Regions from separate parts of the Halobacillus sp. ABR2_026 genome, predicted to be linked through region 2. Evidence: a T-box and tRNA genes for the amino acid it is inferred to sense, from the RefSeq annotation. Region 2 holds a T-box; the other holds one or more tRNA genes.
The links. The T-box of region 2 lies ahead of ACXADE_RS13865 (valine--tRNA ligase). A T-box ahead of a tRNA ligase gene usually reads a tRNA of that ligase, here a tRNA-Val.
Positions count from the first base shown of each region.

Region 1: it has a tRNA-Val gene. The T-box ahead of ACXADE_RS13865 (valine--tRNA ligase) is inferred to sense a tRNA for this amino acid. The anticodon was not compared.

Region 1 covers NZ_JBSWTM010000001.1:1,196,483-1,206,518, reverse strand. The annotation lists gene preA (NAD-dependent dihydropyrimidine dehydrogenase subunit PreA) at 1-816, opposite strand, end outside; gene ACXADE_RS06165 (NAD(P)-dependent oxidoreductase) at 804-2,213, opposite strand; gene ACXADE_RS06160 (nitrilase-related carbon-nitrogen hydrolase) at 2,343-3,233, opposite strand; gene ACXADE_RS06155 (CoA-acylating methylmalonate-semialdehyde dehydrogenase) at 4,166-5,638, opposite strand; gene ACXADE_RS06150 (SDR family oxidoreductase) at 5,863-6,726, shown strand; gene ACXADE_RS06145 (hypothetical protein) at 6,817-7,305, shown strand; gene ACXADE_RS06140 (DUF3889 domain-containing protein) at 7,389-8,048, shown strand; tRNA gene ACXADE_RS06135 (tRNA-Val) at 8,250-8,322, opposite strand; gene ACXADE_RS06130 (DUF2254 domain-containing protein) at 8,496-9,809, shown strand; tRNA gene ACXADE_RS06125 (tRNA-Val) at 9,853-9,925, opposite strand.
Region 2 covers NZ_JBSWTM010000001.1:2,649,873-2,659,908, forward strand. The annotation lists gene ACXADE_RS13835 (hypothetical protein) at 1-138, opposite strand, end outside; gene ACXADE_RS13840 (hypothetical protein) at 157-1,800, opposite strand; gene ACXADE_RS13845 (PulJ/GspJ family protein) at 1,804-2,304, opposite strand; gene ACXADE_RS13850 (prepilin-type N-terminal cleavage/methylation domain-containing protein) at 2,301-2,711, opposite strand; gene ACXADE_RS13855 (sensor domain-containing diguanylate cyclase) at 2,826-4,559, opposite strand; gene ACXADE_RS13860 (bifunctional folylpolyglutamate synthase/dihydrofolate synthase) at 4,632-5,936, opposite strand; gene ACXADE_RS13865 (valine--tRNA ligase) at 6,256-8,898, opposite strand; T-box leader at 8,958-9,185, opposite strand; gene ACXADE_RS13870 (hypothetical protein) at 9,317-9,505, shown strand; gene spoVID (stage VI sporulation protein D) at 9,502-10,036, opposite strand, start outside.

The DNA of each region.
Region 1 (10,036 bases), 1.5 Mb from region 2:
CATGAGCATGAATTCTACCGCTTCTCTCCAACTGGAAACACCCCCCATGCCGGAAATAGGGACATTGATTTTAGGATGACGAGCACATTCAGCTACCATGTTCAATGCAATCGGCTTAACCGCTGGTCCGCAATATCCACCATGTGCACCTTTACCAGCAACGTTCGGAATTGTATCCCAGGAATCGATATCGACTCCTGCCAGACTGTTGATTGTATTGATCATGCTGACGGCATCTGCGCCTCCATTTACCGCCGCCTCTGCTGTAAACGTAATATCCGTTATGTTCGGAGTTAATTTTACAATCACTGGAGTTTGGGCGACTTCCTTTGCCCACATCGTTTGTTTCTCAACTAATTCCGGTACCTGACCGGAGGCAGCACCCATTCCGCGTTCAGCCATCCCGTGCGGACATCCGAAATTTAATTCAAGTCCATCCACGCCGACATCCTCTACCCTTTTTACAATTTCATGCCATTTCTCCTGGGTAGGTTCAACCATCAATGACGCGATGATGGCATGATCTGGAAACCTTTTTTTCGTTTCATAGATTTCTTTCAAATTCACTTCCAGGGGCCGGTCTGTAATCAGTTCAATATTATTAAAGCCTGCCACTTGTTTTCCATTAAATCCAACAGCAGCAAAACGAGAGGATACGTTCAAAATTGGTTCTCCAAGCGTCTTCCAGACTGCCCCGCCCCAACCTGCTTCAAAGGCACGCTGGACTTGATAACCCGAGTTTGTCGGAGGCGCAGACGCTAGCCAATAGGGGTTCGGTGATTTGATCCCTGCAAGATTCAAACTTAAGTCAGCCATGTATGTTCCTCCTTGTTGAATGGTTTGTAGGCATTCGTCGGCTCAGGTGCCAGTTGTTTGTGAATCGCCATCGCTGCTTCCTTTCCTTGTTGCGCAGCGGTAACGACCATCGCTTCTCCCTGTCCTTTGGCGAAGATGACATCTCCCGCAGAAAATACTTTCGGATTCGATGTTTGCAAAGTTTGCGGATCGACTTTGACTACCCCTCCATCATGCTCAAGTCCAAATCCATCAATAAGATCGGTATATCGGCTCTGCCCGATGGCTTTAATCACAGCGTCCACTGCCATGACGAACTCAGAGTTTTCGACTGGAGAAGGACGGCGGCGCCCATCTGCATCCGGTTCGCCAAGTGCCATCTTCACGCATTTGAGGTGTGTGACTTTCCCATTTTCGTCACCTATGATTTCAATAGGTTGAGTCAGCCAGTTGAATTCGACATCATCCTGCTTGGCAAAGTCATATTCGAACTCATAGGCCGTCATTTCATTCCTCGTCCGACGGTAGACGATTTTTACATCACCCGCACCTTTCCGAGCAGCACAGGTCGCTGCGTCAATCGCCGTATTACCGGCACCGACAACGACTACATTTTTTCCAAGCAGTTCATCAGTGATCGATCCAGACTTTGTGCTTTTTACAAACTCGATGGCATCGTGAACTCCTTCCAAGCCTTCTCCTTCAATGCCAAGCATCGGAACATTGCCCATCCCGATCGTCAACACAATGGAGTCGTAATCATTCGTCAACTCGTCAAATGAAACATCAGTGCCCACCCTTGTATTCGTTCGTATTTCAACATCCAGCTTCTCGACCTGGTCGACTTCCCAACGAGAAATATCCTGTGGAAGACGGAAGGAGACAATTCCATAAGTATCCAGACCACCTGCTTCAGCTTCCGCTTCAAAAATGGTCACATCATAACCGAACCTCGCCAATTCTCTAGCTGCTGCTAGTCCCGCTGGACCTCCACCAACGACCGCTACTTTCTTCCCGTTCTTTTTGCCGGGCTTGAACAATAACTGTTCATTCTTTATCGCCCAGTCTGTAGCGAAACGCTGCAGATCACCGATTAAAATAGGTTCTGTCGAGTGATTTAAAACGCAGGCCCCTTCACACAACTCTTCGGTTGGGCATACCCGGGCGCATGTCGCCCCAACTGGATTGGACGACATAATCGTGGTAGCCGAACCTTTTAAATTCCCTGAAGCGATTTTCTTAATAAATTTCGGGATATCAATACCTGTTGGACAGGCTTGAATACAGGGGGCATCATAGCAATATAAACAGCGGTTTGATTCTTCCATCGCTTCCTGAGCATTCAGCCCATCATGGACTTCCTCGAAGTTCAGCTTCAAATTTTCCAATGAGATCCCTTTGCTCTTTAACTGGGTCAAGATGTTTCCCTCCTTTGATTAACGCGAGGCTCATTCACATACCTCCTAATAAAAAAGTTCCACATAGAGAAAATGTTTCATTTTCTTTTGCTCTATGCAGAACTTCTACTTTGTGTCTGATTGAAAGGTTTAAGGGAGAAGCTCAACCATGTTTTCATAGGTTTCCGGGCGACGGTCACGATAGAACTGCCAAGTGTCACGCACTTCCCGGATAAACTTCTTGTCCATCTCTGCGACGAGAACCTCGTCCTGGTCACGGCTGGCCGTTGCAACAAAGTTCCCCCGTGGGTCGACAAGGTAAGATTGTCCATAAAATTCTCCCATATTCCACGGTCCTTCATAACCTACACGGTTGATAGCTCCAAGGTAATATCCATTCGCAACCGCATGAGCCGGCTGCTCGAGTTTCCACAGGTACTCAGAAAGTCCTGCCACTGTCGCAGAAGGGTTGAATACGACTTCTGCTCCGTTTAAACCTAGGACTCTGGCACCTTCTGGAAAATGACGGTCATAGCAGATGTAGACCCCGACTTTTGCAAAAGCCGTGTCAAACACAGGATAACCGAGGTTTCCTGGCTTGAAGTAATATTTTTCCCAGAATCCGTGCCCCTTGTCCCCTACCGCGACCTGTGGAATATGATGTTTTCGGTATTTCCCTAGGTAGGACCCATCTGCATCAATGACAGCAGCTGTGTTATAGTAGGTAGCTATTCCTTCTTTTTCATAAATAGGAAGAACAATGACAACACCAAGCTCTTTCGCAAGTTCCTGGAAACGGATGGTCGTCGGACCATTCGGAATCTCTTCTGCAGAGTCATACCATTTTGAATTTTGCTCCGAGCAAAAGTATGGACCGTAGAAAATTTCTTGAAGGCAGATGATTTGCGCCCCTTTTTCCGCAGCTTCTTTCACTAGTTTGATATGTTTCTCGATGGAGTGTTGTTTATGAACCTCTACAGGTTCACTCCCATCCACATCGTGTGAAGCCTGGATCAAACCGATTTGGACTTTATCAGACACCGTAATTCCTCCTTATGTAATCCTTTTTTGTTGTACTTGAAATCAAATCCCCCAAGATCCTGATTTCTTATCTCCATGACCACCTCCTGATGTTTTAATTTTCTTTATTTACAGAATTTTTAAATAACTAATTTAACTGTACAATAAAAAATGAAAAAAACCATTATACAAAATGTTAAATGTTGCTTTCTGTGATTAGTTTTTCTGTAGGCTCTGTTAAAGTTTAGTGTTGATATTACTGCAATAAGGAAATTCCAATTTTATATTTGGCTTATTCAACGAAAGCTCCCTTTTCTTGAAGACTTTATTTCGAGATGCTCCAGGGATTCATTGCCTAGTTGAGCGTCAGGGGTGGCTGGGAAGCTACTCGCTTTCCTGTGGGGGAGTGGCGAGCTTCCTCGGGCTACGCCCTGCGGGATCTCGCCGATCTCCTTTCTCCCACGGGAGTCTCGCAGCTTCTCAACCACCCCATTCAATCATGCGAGAATTGAACCCTTTCAGCAAGAAGGACCACCTTCCACTATTACTACCTATAGTAAGAAAGTGCTCTATAACAAGTGGTTATGAGCTCCATCCATACGATGGAGGTAAGGGATACAGCTCTCCATTCGTATAGTGAGCGCCTACTTCTGAAAGTGATTTCGAGACACTTATATGGCAAAGGGGGGGAGGGGAATGGTGAGACTCCTGCGGGAAGAGAGTGCTTGGTGAGACCCCGCAGGACGTAGTCCGAGGAGGCTCACCGCGCTCCCGCGGAAAGCGAGCTATTCCCCGCAGCCCCCATCCACTCAACAAAAGTCTCGAAACGGAGCCTCCAACAATCCTTCCCTATAGCGAAAGGCTCCGTTTCGAAATAATAATCCAACAATATTCAAAATTTGTGGATGAATGAAGGAAGTGCGCGAAATTTCAAAGTTCCGCGCACCAATAGCTCAGTACCAGCGTTGTGTCAGCATTTTACGCTTTGTATAGAAATTGAGGCCGTCTTTACCATTGGCATGAAGATCACCATAGAAAGACTTTTTATTTCCAGAGAACGGGAAGAACGCCATTGGGGCAGGTACGTTGACGTTGACACCAAGCATACCGGCATCCATCTCTTCTCTGAATTGTTGTACTGCTTTGCCACTTGTCGTGTATAGGACGGCCCCATTAGCGAATTCAGATTTATTTGCCGTTTCGATCGCTTCATCAAGCGTATCGGCACGTACAATACTTAGAACAGGGGCAAAGATTTCATCTTTCCAAATCTTCATATCATCCGTTACGTAATCAAAAATCGTGGCACCAAGGAAATAACCAGACTCATTCTCACGGAGTTCCACCCGACCATCACGGACAAGTTTCGCGTTATCCTGTTCTCCGGCTTCGATATAGCCAAGAACGCGCTCACGGTGGGAATCGCGAATCAATGGACCGAGGTTTGTTTCCTCATCCAAACCATTTCCTACATTTAAATGGTCAGCCGCTTCTTTTAATTTGGCGACAAGATCATCGGCTACATCCCCCACCGCTACGACTACAGAACAAGCCATGCAGCGCTCACCTGCACTTCCGAAAGCAGCATTAATGATACCTTCTACCGATTTGTCTAAGTTACAATCAGGCAGAACGATGGAATGGTTTTTTGCACCGGCCAGCGCCTGAACCCGCTTGCCATGGTTGGCCGCCGTTTTGTACACATATTCAGCGACAGGTTGAGATCCGACGAACGATATAGCGTCCACTTCGTCATGCTCAAGCAATCCGTTTACAACATCATGAGCACCATTGACGACGTTAAGAACTCCTTTAGGAAGCCCCGCTTCATGTATAAGCTCAACGAGCATTTTCGCGAGTATCGGAGTACGTTCAGAAGGTTTCAGCACAAATGTATTTCCGCACACAATGGCGAGCGGGAACATCCACAATGGCACCATCATCGGAAAGTTAAATGGGGTGATTCCACCAACGACCCCGACAGGATAACGATACATTCCTGAGTCAATCCCTTCCGCAATATCTGGAAGGACATCGCCCATCATAAGACTTGGTGCTCCAGCTGCAAATTCGACACATTCAATGCCTCGCTGCACTTCACCTGTCGCATCTTTCATCGTCTTCCCATTTTCCTGTGTAAGAGCCTTTGCCAGCTCTTCGCGATTTTCCACCAACAATTGATGGTATTTGAACATCACTCTTGCCCGCTTCGGTACCGGAACCTTTTTCCATGTCTTGAATGCTTCCTTTGCTAATTGGACGGCTTTATCTACATCCTCTTTCGATGATATAGGAACTTGTGCGATGATCTCGCCTGTTGCGGGATTGGGTACGTCTTCCGTTTGCCCGTCTTTGGAAGGTACCCACTCCCCGCCAATGAAGTTTTGAATGGTCACCTGATTCTTTTTCGAAAATGTTGTCTCCATTTTTTCACCTCTACTCGTAGATTCTGTTCCTTTTCACCCTTCCCAATATATTATAAATTCAGAAAATTCCATCATCAATGGACGAAATGTCAAATCTAGCCTCCGTAGACTTAACAAAATGACCTCCCCACCAGACCAGTAGATATATTGGATAATACTGGATGACCCGGGCATCCTAATATTGGGTGACCAGGTCATCCAGTATTATCCAGGAGGAGATTTGTATGGGCAATGAAAAGAAGGAAATACAGCCGGAGCAGCATCAGAATCGTCAACCGGGGTTTGAGCATGAAATGAAACCACTGCCGGTCTATCTGGATCCGAGTTATAAAGGCAGTGGGAAGCTTGCCGGAAAAGTCGCGGTCATTACGGGAGGTGACAGCGGTATTGGACGTGCAGTCAGCCTATACTTCGCGAAAGAAGGAGCCGATCTTGCTGTTATGTATTATGACGAACAGGAAGATGCTGAAAAAACGAAGGATTTAATAAAAGCGGAGGGACAAATCTGCCGCCTTTACAATGGAGATATCGGGAGTGCTTCTTTTTGTGAGGAGACTGTCGAGGAAATTATGAATGACTTTGGCCAGATCGATATTCTTATCAATAATGCTGCTGTGCAGTTTCCCCAAAAGGACCTCACTGCCGTTACGAATGAACAGCTTGAAAAAACTTTCCGTGTGAATTACTTTTCTTTTGTTTATATGACCAAAGCGGTTCTCCCTCATTTACAAAAAGGAAGCTCGATCATCAATACATCATCTATTACTGCCTATGAAGGAAACGAGCAATTGATCGACTACTCTTCTACTAAGGGGGCCATTACGGCGTTCACCCGGTCGCTGGCTAAATCGGTGGTCAGTAAAGGCATTCGCGTCAATGGTGTTGCACCAGGCCCAGTTTGGACACCCTTGATTCCTGCAAGTTTTGACAGGCAGAAGGTGGCGGAATTCGGATCGACTAATCCTATGGGACGTCCAGCACAACCATATGAACTGGCTCCAGCGTATGTCTACCTGGCAAGCAGCGATTCTACATACGTAACCGGTCAGATGATTCATGTGAACGGCGGAGTACCTGTAAATGGATGAAGAGAAGCAATGGTTAAGCTTCTCTTTTCCCTTGATCGGAAAAGAATCATGATATAATGAGCCCAACTTACCTAGGAAAGTTGGTGCCCCATGGTTAAAAGTATTTGTCACTGCTTCAGTAACCAGGAAGAACTCATGCAAGGAACAACAACAAAGAAAACCTATCACGTTTTTTGCATTGTATCCGGAGAAAAAGGTGCTGTGGAATTCAGCTTTCGCTCAGACTATATAGATCACGAATCCCCTGCCCCCTTCACGAAATTTTATAATGTTCGTCAGGAATACGAAGAAGATGGAGAGACGTCAAAAAGAATAAGAGTTCATAGCAAACAAGCCCTTGCTGAAAACAATGAAGATCCTGCAGAAAAGTCTTTCTTAAGAAGCCATGAACTTTTCTACTCCTATAAAGTTGGTCTTCACTTACATAAACTGCAATCTTTTAAAAATAATACCGATGACTACTTGAGGACCATTCATTCTAAAGACTTGTATGATGAAATGAAAGCTGTTTACTCCAATATTTTCAAAGAATCACCGAGAAAACTGGAAAATGACCACTGGATGGTCCTTGTAGACTGATCTCTTGTTCAGGTTGGAATCACAGACCATCTACAACTGGCATAGGCTATTGAGGATATAAAGTAAAAACAGGAGGAAAATGTATGTACTCCAACTTCAATCATGCCTCATATGGATATGGCTACCCATATGGGGCAAGTCCTTACTTCCCTTATGCCCGGTATTCTCATCCGGTGACTTACACAAATCACACCTTTGGCTACGCGACAAGACAAACGATCAGCGGTCAAGCTACATGGACAGATGGCGGGGCCGTTACGAAGTGTGGAATTCCGTGGTCAAGCAACCGTTTCATGACAGCTGCTGTCGGGCAAAACGCCCCTTATCAATGCGGACAGACGATAAAAGTAAAAAACCCCTCAAACCAACGAGTCGTTCTCGTTACAGTTGTTGATCAGGTCCCAGGTTTTCCAGAAACTAAAATTAACCTTCATAGAAAAGCGTTTGAAACTCTCGGAGCAAATGTAGATGCCGGGATTATCAATGTAGAAATTACACCAAATCCACAGCTGGAAGAAGAGAAGTGGGGAAAATACCTATTGGAAATTGCACAATCTGCCTACCCGAACTACCAGCCAACCGATTATAATAAGGTAAGTGAATCCGAGCCGGAACCTAATCAGGTAAAAGAGGTTTACAAATTCGTCATGCAGTCCCCTCAAGAAACGATGAGTATTGAAGGAACTGTCATTTATAACCCTGCTACGGATCGAATTCTATCGATCAATTTCAAGGAAGTATAAGCAGTGGCATAAAAAAAGCACAACTCCTCCACAAGATGGGGAGTTGTGCTTTTTTTATTTATGTATTTTCATCATCCGTGCCCCCATACTCCCCTTAGAACATACACCCTGCCATCCATCGTCTTCCATCAGCCGAATAAAAAGAAGTGACGCAGCCCCTCCATGGATGAGAAACTGCGCCACTCCGGCACTTAGTATGGATGATTCCGATTGGGCTCGAACCAACGACCTCCACCCTGTCAAGGTGGCGCTCTCCCAGCTGAGCTACGGAATCCTATGTAGAATTTTGTCGTCTTTTCGCTGACAAATATTAATATACTATGGAAGATAAAGAGTGTCAATAAAATTTTAAGAGTTTTTTAAGTTTATGTAAAAGCCTCTTTTTAACTGTTGTTCAATCGGTCATACTAAGAGTCATACGACAAACAAAGAAAGTTGGTACAGGTTATGAACAAAGGAAAGGTTTGGATCAACTTGAGAGACAGTTTTTGGTTTCTCCCTACCATCTACAGCTTCTTGTCGATCCTAGCTGTTGCCCTGACTGCGCTCATCGATCAGTGGATCGTCGCTCAATACAAAGAGTCTATTCCATCCCTACTTTTGACAAAATCAGAGGTAGCTCAAACATTATATGGATCCATGGTCACTTCAATCTTGACTATGACAACGATCAGTTTTTCAACCATCATGGTGGTACTTACGACGTATACCACTCAATTCTCCCCACGGACGTTACAGGACTTTATGAAAAGCCGCGTTACCCAGCATGTATTAGGGGTCTTTTCTTTTGGTTTCATTTTTTCACTGATCAATCTTTTCCTTTTAGGGAAGGAACCTGGACTTGGATTGGTGAGTCCTTTACTTACAGTCATTGTTTCTATTGTCTGCCTTGCCTTTTTCATATTGTTCATCCACCACTCTTCACGGTTCTTAAAAGTGAATAACTTGATTGGAACCATTAGAAAAAGTACTTCTACACTTATCACTCAAACGTTCCGGGATAAAGAATACAAAACGGCAACCGAGTGGAACGATAAATGGCCGGAACTGAATTCAGCCCAAGCATCTGTGATCCCTGCATATAAATCGGGGTATGTTCAAAATGTCCAGTATGGGTCTCTGATCAAATGGGCAAGTAACAAAAAAGTTGTTATGGAAACCGGATTTTTGATGGGAGAATACGTGCAGAAAGGGATGCCTCTCTTCTTATATTGGGACTCTTCAACTCAGGAACAGGAAGATGTAAAATCAGCTGCTTCTTTCGTCCTGATCGGGAATGAACGGATCGATACACAGGACGTGGAATTTTCGATTCAAAAACTTGTGGAAATTGCCGTCAGAGCCATATCTCCAAGCCTCAATGATCCACACACCGCATCCAATTGTATCAATCGGATTGGCTCGCTGCTTATTGAACTTCAATCGGTGTACGAGCCTATTCGATATTATATCGATGAAGCTGATGACCTCCGCCTGATTGCACAGCCGAAGCCGTTTGAAGAATATTTATACAAGAGTTTCTACCAAATAAAGATTTATGGCCATCACGATATATCGGTCATGAATAGTGTGCTTGAATCGCTATACAAAATTGCATATTTAGGAGATGAAAGCAGTAGAGAGGATGTATGGACATTCGGAAAAACGATCCTCAATGCTGTCGATGTAAATACGCTCGATGAATTGGACTGCCAACGTTTTAATGATCAAGTGAAGAAATTAGCGGATGCTTGCCATAAAGAAATCAGCCTGAAAGAATAAAAAAGAGGAGCATTCGTAAAGAATGCTCCTCTTTTTTATTTAGTGATTCCGATTGGGCTCGAACCAACGACCTCCACCCTGTCAAGGTGGCGCTCTCCCAGCTGAGCTACGGAATCGTATGTAGGAATATGTTTCTTGCTGACAAAGAATAATATACTACGATTCATCGATTGTGTCAAGACTTTCCCCATACCCATTCATAGTTCCCCCTTCCCCCATGATTTATC
Region 2 (10,036 bases):
CAGAAGGGCCAAAGAACTTATCAAAGATCCTGACAACCATAAAATCATTCGAGCCTGTACAGAAAGGTTCACTGGCAATAACCGAAGGATGACCAATGCAGCAGCCACCGTTATGAACCAAATGTATAAATCAGTCATGCTTTTTTCCTCCTTCCCTTATTCATCATAAAAATGGGAATCTATTTCTTTTACAGTAATTTTATCAACCGTAGGAATTCCATCTGGTGGATTCGATATGATTTCTTCTCCGTAATCGATGATGAACCGGGATACATTCATGGAGAGTTTTTCCTGACCTCTTTCAAACCAAAGATCATGGACTCGAAAGTGAGTGGAGTTTCCCACACCATTTTCTTTTGTATTCCCTTTCATAGCGTTAAGCGTAATGTTTTTCCCATAGATACCGCCTTCAATGAGGAGGTTTGATCCAACCCCATACATTTTTAAATCACTATTGGTATAGAAAAAGGCGTTGATCGTTTTTAGATTTTTATCTTTGGGACTTATATATAGGTTGTTGTTCGCGATGGTCAAAGAACCTTCACTGAGGACAATCAGTGTTCCTGATTTATTCTCAATCCCTTCGATCCGGCCACCGTCCCTTGTGTAAATCGCACTATTGGTATCAATATCACCCTCGATATTTAATGAACCGTTCACATATATAGAACCATTTTTCAATGTTAAATTTTCAATGGTTGAATGATCATCTATATAGATAAAACCATTTTCCTCTACTTTCAGTTCTCCGGAGAGATTGGCTGAACCATGAACATAGATAGATCCCTTCACTTCTAGATTTCCATTAAGGTTCAAATTTCCCGTAACATGAAGATCGCCATTTACTTTCATATCTCCATTAGAGCGGACGGTTAAATCTGAAGATTCATACCAGCAACCCCTTCGACAAGTAAGATAATAATCGTAGGAAACCCCATGATTGTAAGTTACATAATTCCTGATTTCTTCGTTTCCATATCGGACTTCAAGACCGTTCCCATATCTCAATGAATGGCTTCTTTTATCGTAAATATATTGACCAACATCAATCTTATCAACATTAACTGACTCATCAATAATTCTTGGTGTGATGCTGAAATATTTGTTTAAGTTTTGTTCGATCGGAGCAAATTCAACAAAATCCTCGCCTGCTGATTTATGATGGTAATCTCCTACTACACGCAAGTCTCCATCGATTCCTGCATATGTCGAAGGCACCCAATGTTCCTGCCAGCCCGAGGTGAAGTATCCATGATCATCAAGATAAAGATTGCCACCCACTTGAACATCCCCCTTCATATAGGAGGGACCGTTAAGCATCATATAACCCGGGGTCACTGCACTATATTGGAAAACGTCTGCGATAGTAGAGACCGTAAGTGTTCTGATTAGTTTTCGATCATAGCCCTCTACATGAATTTCAATATCTACTCTTTGTAAATATGCACCGTTCACACCATCTTTGATTAATTGCGTTTTTATAGTATCTCCTTCATCCAGACTGTTTCTCGCATCATTCATTACTCCTGAAATTCGACTGATGATATCCTCCAACCTTAAGTATCCTTGGGAAAGTTGATCATTAATGCCGTTGATGCCTTTTAATATTCGTGCGTGGGCTTCCTGGGCTTTCATCTCAGCTTCAGTCTTCGACTCTACAAAATCTGTATTGGCTGTTGCAAACTGTTGGGAACCAATCGTGTAGCTCATCAGACTCAATCCTAAGATGCTGAATATGACAAACATGATAAGAACAGTAACTAAGACGTATCCATCCTCTTTTTTTAATAGCTTCCTCATTCATCACTCAGTCCCTAAGCGGAAAATTTTATCTAGGCTGTAGGTTTCATTGGTGTTTTCTTTAAGAATTTCTAAATGGACGGTCAGTCTACTGCCAGCCTGTTCGAATGTTGTATTAGATAGATCCATATCATCAGCATTCTGTTGAACGTTATTTATAAATAGTTCACCATTTCGAATAGATACTTCCGTTGTATCTTCTATGTATGTAAATTTTTCATCTTCATCCATTTCACCTAGACGTGAAGAGGTGGCAGTAAAAGTTTGAAAAGTGTCTGAATCGTCTACCTGGACTTCAATATTATCCATATTGATTAAATGTTCCTCTAAACTTAATAATAAAATATTTGCTTCTTTTCTTATTTCTGTTTTTGTGGAGGATGTCTCAACGGCTCCTGTTACAAAATAAAAAGCCTGATATGCAGCAATCATTACTATCATGGAAAGACCCACAACGGCCAACACTTCTACTAATGTAAACCCTTTTTCATTTGTCGTTTTCATCGCTCTACATATCCTTCGAGTGTCGTTTCTTTATTGCTTGCCGTGACAGTAACAGCAATTCTCGTCAAATACTTCTTCAACCCTTTATCATCAGGATCTGTGATTACCACGTACCCTTCGAATTGTTCAACATTTTCTGGATTGGGCAAGTCCAATAATTCAGACAAATTTATTTCTATCTCCCCTTTGCCTTTCAAAGTATCCAGTCTTTCCAGAGACATAGATTGATAGGCTTTCAGCGCTCCATCAGCGATTTCCATAGTTGTAAAGTCTTCATCAATAGTAGTTGATTGTGACATCGTACTCATAACAATATGAGTCGACACGATAAATACGATCAGAAGCAATGCCATGGCAACAATCACTTCTACAAGTGAATATGCTTTCTCCCCACCCAAATCAGGCATATGCTTCCTCCTCCAGTTTACATCTATTAACAAAATTATAACGCAAACATAGGTCTTTGTCCTGTCACATTTCGATAAATTCTTTGCGAAACATAAAAAACTGTCCAATAGTAGTTATTGAACAGTTTGCATCATTTCATCGTAACTCGCTACACGATCTCTACCTCTTTGCTTTGCTCCTATATACATCGCACGGTCCGCCTGTCGAATTAGGTCAAAGGCTTCTTCACAATGGTCAGGATATGTAGCCACACCTATGCTTGCCGTGACCGTAATATTGACAGGACCCTCCGAAACACTCATATGATCATAGGATATAAACGGTTTCTTTATCAAGGCTGCACGTATGGAGTGGGCAATAGTAAGGGCTTCCCTTTGATGATGACCAGGCAGGAGAAGAACGAATTCTTCTCCCCCGTACCTGGCGAGGGTTCCTTTTCCACTTGCAATCTCCTGGAGTCTTCCAGCAAATGCAGCAAGCACTTCATTCCCACTTTCATGGCCGTAGGTATCATTCACACGTTTAAAATGGTCAATATCGAGTAGTATGAGAGAGATTGGGTCTGTATTTTCTTGAGTTTGATATCCATTAAAAGTTGTCAGGATCTGATCTTCAAAATAACGATAATTGTACAAGCCCGTTAAAGCACAGCGTTCACTCTCTGTTTTCTTTTTCTCATAGTGTCTGGCATTGTCAATCGCTACCCCTAGATAATTCCCGAGAATATTAAGAATCATAAACTGATACTGGAAGAAAGCCCGTTTTCGGTTGGAATAGATTGTTATTACGCCTACGATTTCCCCATTCCTCTCCACAGGAACTGATAAAACCGTTTCCGCAAGATCAGGTGTATATTGATTTTCCAAATGAGACCAGTCCGCTTTCTTTTTATAGAAAACACTTCTTCCTTCCAGCCAAGTGTTGCCGCTGATACTTTGTCCCTTTGATAATTGGATAGAGGGAAAATCAATTTCCCCGGAACGATCAAAGAAGCGAATGAGCTCCATCCGTTTTTTCGAAGTAACATCATAGACGTAAATATAATCGACTGGAAGGAGTTCACTGAGTCGGTTGACGAAAATATCAAGAACTTCTTTTACCCCAAGCTTACCTGTCAATTCATGACCAATGATACTCGTCTTTCTTAAATATGTATTCACCTGGCGGCTGTTATGATAAAGCATGAACATCCCCGAAATGAAAACGAATGGAATGCCCACAAAGAAAATGGCGCTGATTCCAAGTTCAGAAAAGACCATATAGAGGACAAACCCTATCGGAAGAACAACTGAAGCCGATAGCAGTTCCCACAAGAACCCTTTATCCAGCCAGGCAATATCCCTTTTATAAAGGAATCTCGCTATACATTTGATAGAAAATTGATTGAGTAGAATCTGCGAGGCCGCATAGCTCACCACAGGCACCACATCATCCACCCCATTTACAGCTGCAGGCCCATGGTCCCCCCCAAACATATAGTAAATCCCCGCTGATAAAATGGAAATGATGAAAAACATTAACAAATTAATAGGCAGGCGATAGAGGTTTGTACTCCCCAGCCTCATTTTCGCCATTAAAGCGAAAATAGCCAATTGAGAAACGATAATTTCTATGAAAAGTCCATAGGATAAAAACACAGCAAAGGCGATCCCATGTGTGAAGAATACGGGGTGGTCTCCAATTTGCAGAGGAAATAAGGCGACGATACATGCTAAGATAATAAACGCAGAAATTTCTATTCTGTCACCTGCAAATACAGGCGTCTGCCACAGGTAGAGGAGCACTAATCCAACCGGCCATACGGCTGCCCAAGTGATCCATACCGCGTATTTTTTCCGTCTTGTCACCTTATCACCCCCTCCCACGCCCCATTTAGATTAAGACTATTTTACCACAACCATAGTTGTAACATTAATAGCCTACCATAAGTTTTCATTCATTTCAAAATATTTCCTTATTATTGAAATGAAGTATAACGAGCCTGTAATCAACAACACACCACTTGATCCTGTCTTCAGAGTAGCTTCTCTTACAGCCTGTTGATAATCCTCTGTTACATACGTAGGATTTATGGATGAGTACTCAGCCAATTCCGTCCCTTTTAACGCCCGGGGAAAATCAAAGGTTGTCATATACACAGCATCGACAACTTCCTCCAGCTGGTCCAACATCTTTTTTACAGGCTTATCCTCCAGAGCCGAGTATACGAGCACGATCGTTCGATCGGAATAATGACGTTTGATGGTTTCCACAAGTGCATGAGTTCCTTCTTCATTATGAGCTCCATCTATGATGGTCAAAGGTGTGTCCACTATTTTCTCAAACCTTGCCGGCCAATAAGTGGATGCAATCCCTTCACCATAAAGGCTTGAGTCTAAATCAGCTCCCTCTAAGCGAAGAATTTCTGCGGCTTGAATTGCTAAGGATGCATTTTCTACCTGATGAACCCCTTTCATACGACTCAAATATGTCGTTGGCTCCATTGTACGTGTACTAAAAGCAAAGGTTTCTCCTTCCTCCTTACTGGACGTATGGATCACTTCAAACTCACGCCCGAGAAGAGATACACCCGATTGTTCTTTGGAAGCCTTTCTAAGAATAACTTCCAAAGCCTCCTGTTGTTTGACCCCTGTTACTAAAGGCGTATTTTTTTTAATGATTCCTGCTTTCTCCTCGGCAATTTCTTTAAGCGTAGAACCTAGAACATTCATGTGGTCATGCCCGATATTTGTGATGATGGAGAGAAGTGGTGACAGGATATTCGTTGAATCATACCTTCCGCCAAGACCTGTCTCAATCAACGCAATATCTAGTGGAGCTTCTGCAAAGTATAGCATCGCCATTACTGTTATTATTTCAAATTCCGTCGGTTCGCCTAATGGGGTTGCCCGAAGTTCTTCAGAGAGAGGCTTCACCCTAATGACTAATTGAGCCAACAGATCATCTCCGATTGCCTTACCATTAACGCTGATCCGTTCATTGAATCGTTCAATGTAGGGAGAAGTGAATGAACCGACACACATTCCCTGCTCTTGGAGAATACAGCGAAGAAATGAAAGAGTAGATCCTTTGCCATTTGTTCCGGCAATATGGACAGCTTTAAACTTCCTTTCTGGATGATCCAGTTTCTCCAACATCCATTCCATTCTTTTCAATCCTGGCTTCACTTTAAATTTTTCTCTAGAGTGAATCCAATCCAGTGCTTCTTCATACGTCATTTCCATTCCCTCTTTTCAAAAGGTTCTGCTAAAGTTTAGTGTTGATATTTCTAACATTAGATTCATGTCCAGGAGTTTGTATAGCTATTGAACAGGAAGAGGTCCCCTCCTCCCTTTGCTCAATCATTCTCTCGAAACGACTATTTTTATTAGGGACACTTCACCTTGATGAGCGGTTAAGGATTGACCCTTACAGCTTGAAATACCACTTACACCATTTGTTCTGAGATAAAAAAGGCTCCTGATCAAGTTCATTAATCAACAACTAACTTTACAAGAGCCTTTCAAAAAAGGAGAGTACTCCGCAGAATACCCTCCTCCATGTTTATGCTTTTAGTTCTTTAATTCGCGCTTCTACTTTGGCACGCTTATCAAGGTAGTCCGTCTCTTTTTTCCGTTCTTCCTCGACCACATGGTCTGGTGCTTTACTGACGAAACCTTCATTGGAAAGTTTCTTCTGCACACGGGTAACTTCCTGATCCCATTTCTTCCATTCGTTCTCCAGGCGTTTGATTTCATCTTCAATGTTGATCAATCCTGCTAATGGAAGGTACAATTCCGCTCCAGTAATGACGGCTGACATAGCTTTGTCAGGAGCTTGGAGATCTGTTGCGATGGTCAGTTCACTTGGATTACAGAATCTTTCCAAATAATCACGGTTTTTCTCAAGTTCCTTGACGATTTCTTCGTCTTTCGCCTGGATCAGGAGTTGGATTTCTTTGGACATCGGTGTATCCACTTCTGCTCGTATATTCCGCACGGAGCGAATAATGGAGACAAGTCGGTTCATTTCTTCTACAGCCTTTTCATTATGGAAATCTTCTCTCACCTCAGGCCATGAAGCTTGTGTGATGGATTCTCCTTCATGAGGAAGGTGCTGCCAGATTTCTTCTGTAATGAACGGCATAAATGGATGAAGCATACGCATCGTTTGATCAAGCGTGTAAGCAAGAATTGAACGAGTCGTGTGAATTCTTGTTTCATCTTCTCCGTACAACGGAAGTTTCGCCATTTCGATATACCAGTCACAGAAATCGTCCCAAATGAAGTTATAAAGGTGACGCCCGGCCTCTCCGAATTCGTACTTATCGATGTTAGTGGTCACTTGTTCAATGGTCTGATTGAGACGAGTCAATATCCATTGATCTGCGACAGATTTATCACCCGTGATATCAATATCTTCGAATTTTAAATCTCCCATATTCATCAAAGCGAACCGGGAGGCGTTCCAAATCTTATTCGCAAAGTTCCACGTAGACTCAACCTTTTCCCAATGGAAACGTAAGTCCTGCCCTGGGGAAGATCCTGTAGAAAGGAAATAACGCAGGGAATCGGCTCCATACTTATCGATAACATCCATCGGATCGACACCATTTCCAAGCGACTTACTCATTTTGCGCCCTTCTGCATCACGAACAAGGCCGTGAATGAGGACATCATTGAAAGGACGTTCGTTCGTAAATTCAAGCGATTGAAAGATCATACGGCTGACCCAGAAACCAATGATGTCATATCCTGTAACGAGTACATTGGTCGGGAAGTAGCGCTTATAATCTTCACTGTTTTCATCAGGCCAACCCATCGTGGAGAAAGGCCAAAGAGCAGAAGAGAACCAAGTATCCAGAACATCTTCATCCTGCTTCCAATTTTCAGGATCTTCCGGCTCATTTTTTCCTACGTAGATTTCACCTGTTTCTTTATGGTACCAGGCCGGGATACGGTGTCCCCACCATAGCTGTCTGGAAATACACCAATCACGCGTATTTTCCATCCAATGCAAATACGGCTTTTCAAAGCGGTCAGGAACAAACTGAACCTGATCTTCCCCCTTTTGCAATTCAATGGATGCATCAGCAAGAGGTTTCATATCAACAAACCACTGAGTGGAAAGATAAGGTTCAACAACTGCGCCACTCCGCTCTGAGTGACCAACAGAATGCATGTGTTCCTCAATTTCGAAAAGCACACCATCTTCTTGAAGATCCTTGACAATTTGCTTGCGGCATTCGAAACGGTCCATCCCTTTGTATTTCCCGGCATTTTCGTTCATAGATCCATCTTCATTCATGACCAGGACTCTTTCGAGGTTGTGACGGTTTCCAATTTCAAAATCGTTAGGGTCGTGGGCAGGTGTAATCTTCACAGCCCCGGAGCCAAACTCCATATCGACATAGTCATCGGCAACAATTTTAATTTCGCGTCCGACAATCGGTAGAATCGCTTTCTTCCCGATTAAATGTTTGTAGCGATCATCTTCTGGATGTACAGCAATAGCTGTATCCCCAAGCATTGTCTCTGGTCTCGTAGTCGCGATTTCAATGGTTCCCTCTTCATCTTTCAAAGGATAACGCATATGATAAAATGCACCCTGGACATCCTTATATTCTACTTCAATATCAGACAAAGCCGTCTGAGTAGCTGGATCCCAGTTAATGATGTATTCCCCACGGTAGATCAAACCTTTTTCATAAAGGGTGACAAAAACTTCCTTTACTGCTTCAGATAAACCCTCATCAAGCGTAAACCGCTCTCTGGAATAATCCAAACCAAGTCCAAGTTTTTCCCACTGAGCACGGATGAATTTTGCATATTCATGCTTCCATTCCCATGACTTTTCAAGAAACTTCTCACGACCGAGATCATGACGGGAAATGCCTTCCTCCCGGAGTTTAGCGTCTACTTTCGCTTGTGTGGCAATACCAGCGTGATCCATCCCTGGCAGCCAAAGGACATCATAACCCTGCATCCGCTTCACACGTGACAGGATATCCTGTAAAGTCGTATCCCAGGCATGGCCGAGGTGAAGTTTTCCTGTTACGTTGGGTGGCGGGATGACGATTGTATAGGGCTCTTTATTTTCATCACCTGTTGCTTCAAAAAATTTACCATCCACCCAGTACTGATACCGATTTTTCTCTACTGCATCCGGATCGTACTTTGTGGGCATTGAAAGATCTTGTTGATCCATTGATCTTCCTCCTTTTATTCTCTTTTTCAAAAATTAAATAAAAAATCCCCTTCATCCTAAAAAAGGACGAAAGGGATTTATTTCCGTGGTACCACCTTTAATTTACAGGAATATGCTCCTGTACACTTAAATAACAATAACGGCTTCTAACCGGCTTCTCCTACTCTTCGTTCAAAGAAGCTGCATCAAGGGCGACCTTCCATCAACAAGGGTCCTGGAAAACTCTCACCAAATGTTTTCCTCTCTGAAGGATTTGTTCATGTACTCTTCCCTATCTAAGCATTTCACGTATAAAGACTATATTACATATTGTATATAAAAATAAGGTATTTAGTCAACTACGTTCAAAAAAAAGGCGAAAGCCCCTGAGCAAAATGCCCAGGAGCCTTTGACTCCAGATGGAAAAGGAGTGCTCAATATGAGTCGATTGTATCGTTATCGTCTTCCCCCTTGGTGCAGGACATGGTTGTTTGTCATAGAAAAATCCTTGCTGCCCATCGTCATTTTTCAAGCTTTACGAACGCTGATCTTTCCGACTACGTTTGATATCTTTCTTCTTGGCCTAGTTCTCGGTTTGTACTTCGCTTTTAAATATAAATGGATTTAATTTGGAATGTATACGATCTGCCCAGGTGAAACATCCTCTTGATAATCATTGACTCGTTCCAATTGTTTGACCGAGACTTCGTATTTTTCTGCAATGGAAGCTAAGGTTTCCTCTTCCTGGGCGATGTACATTTTCATTTGTGTATACGTATCTTCTCTGTTTGGGAAAAGATGCTTGAAAATCTGTTTGATTCCATCCATCCCTCCCGGGGCCTGTGCACTTTCCTGATCAGACTCTTCGCTGCTTGATTCCTCAGCATCATCCACACTGATTTCACCCCAGTCATCACTATCGTAGGAAGGCTCTTCTTGGGCAAATTGTGATTGATTCTGTTCATGACCAAAGAACTCCGGGAAGCTCTGTGATTTCTTATAAAACCATCGTCCATCATCTTCTTCCGCCTGTTTCTCCACCCTTTTCTCATCAATCCGGAAAACAGGGGCTTCCCGTTCAGGAAGAAGGGGATGTTCTTTTTGATTTTGTTCATGGAAATTGACAGGACCGACCGTGGCAGAGTTGTCAAAGTCAGGT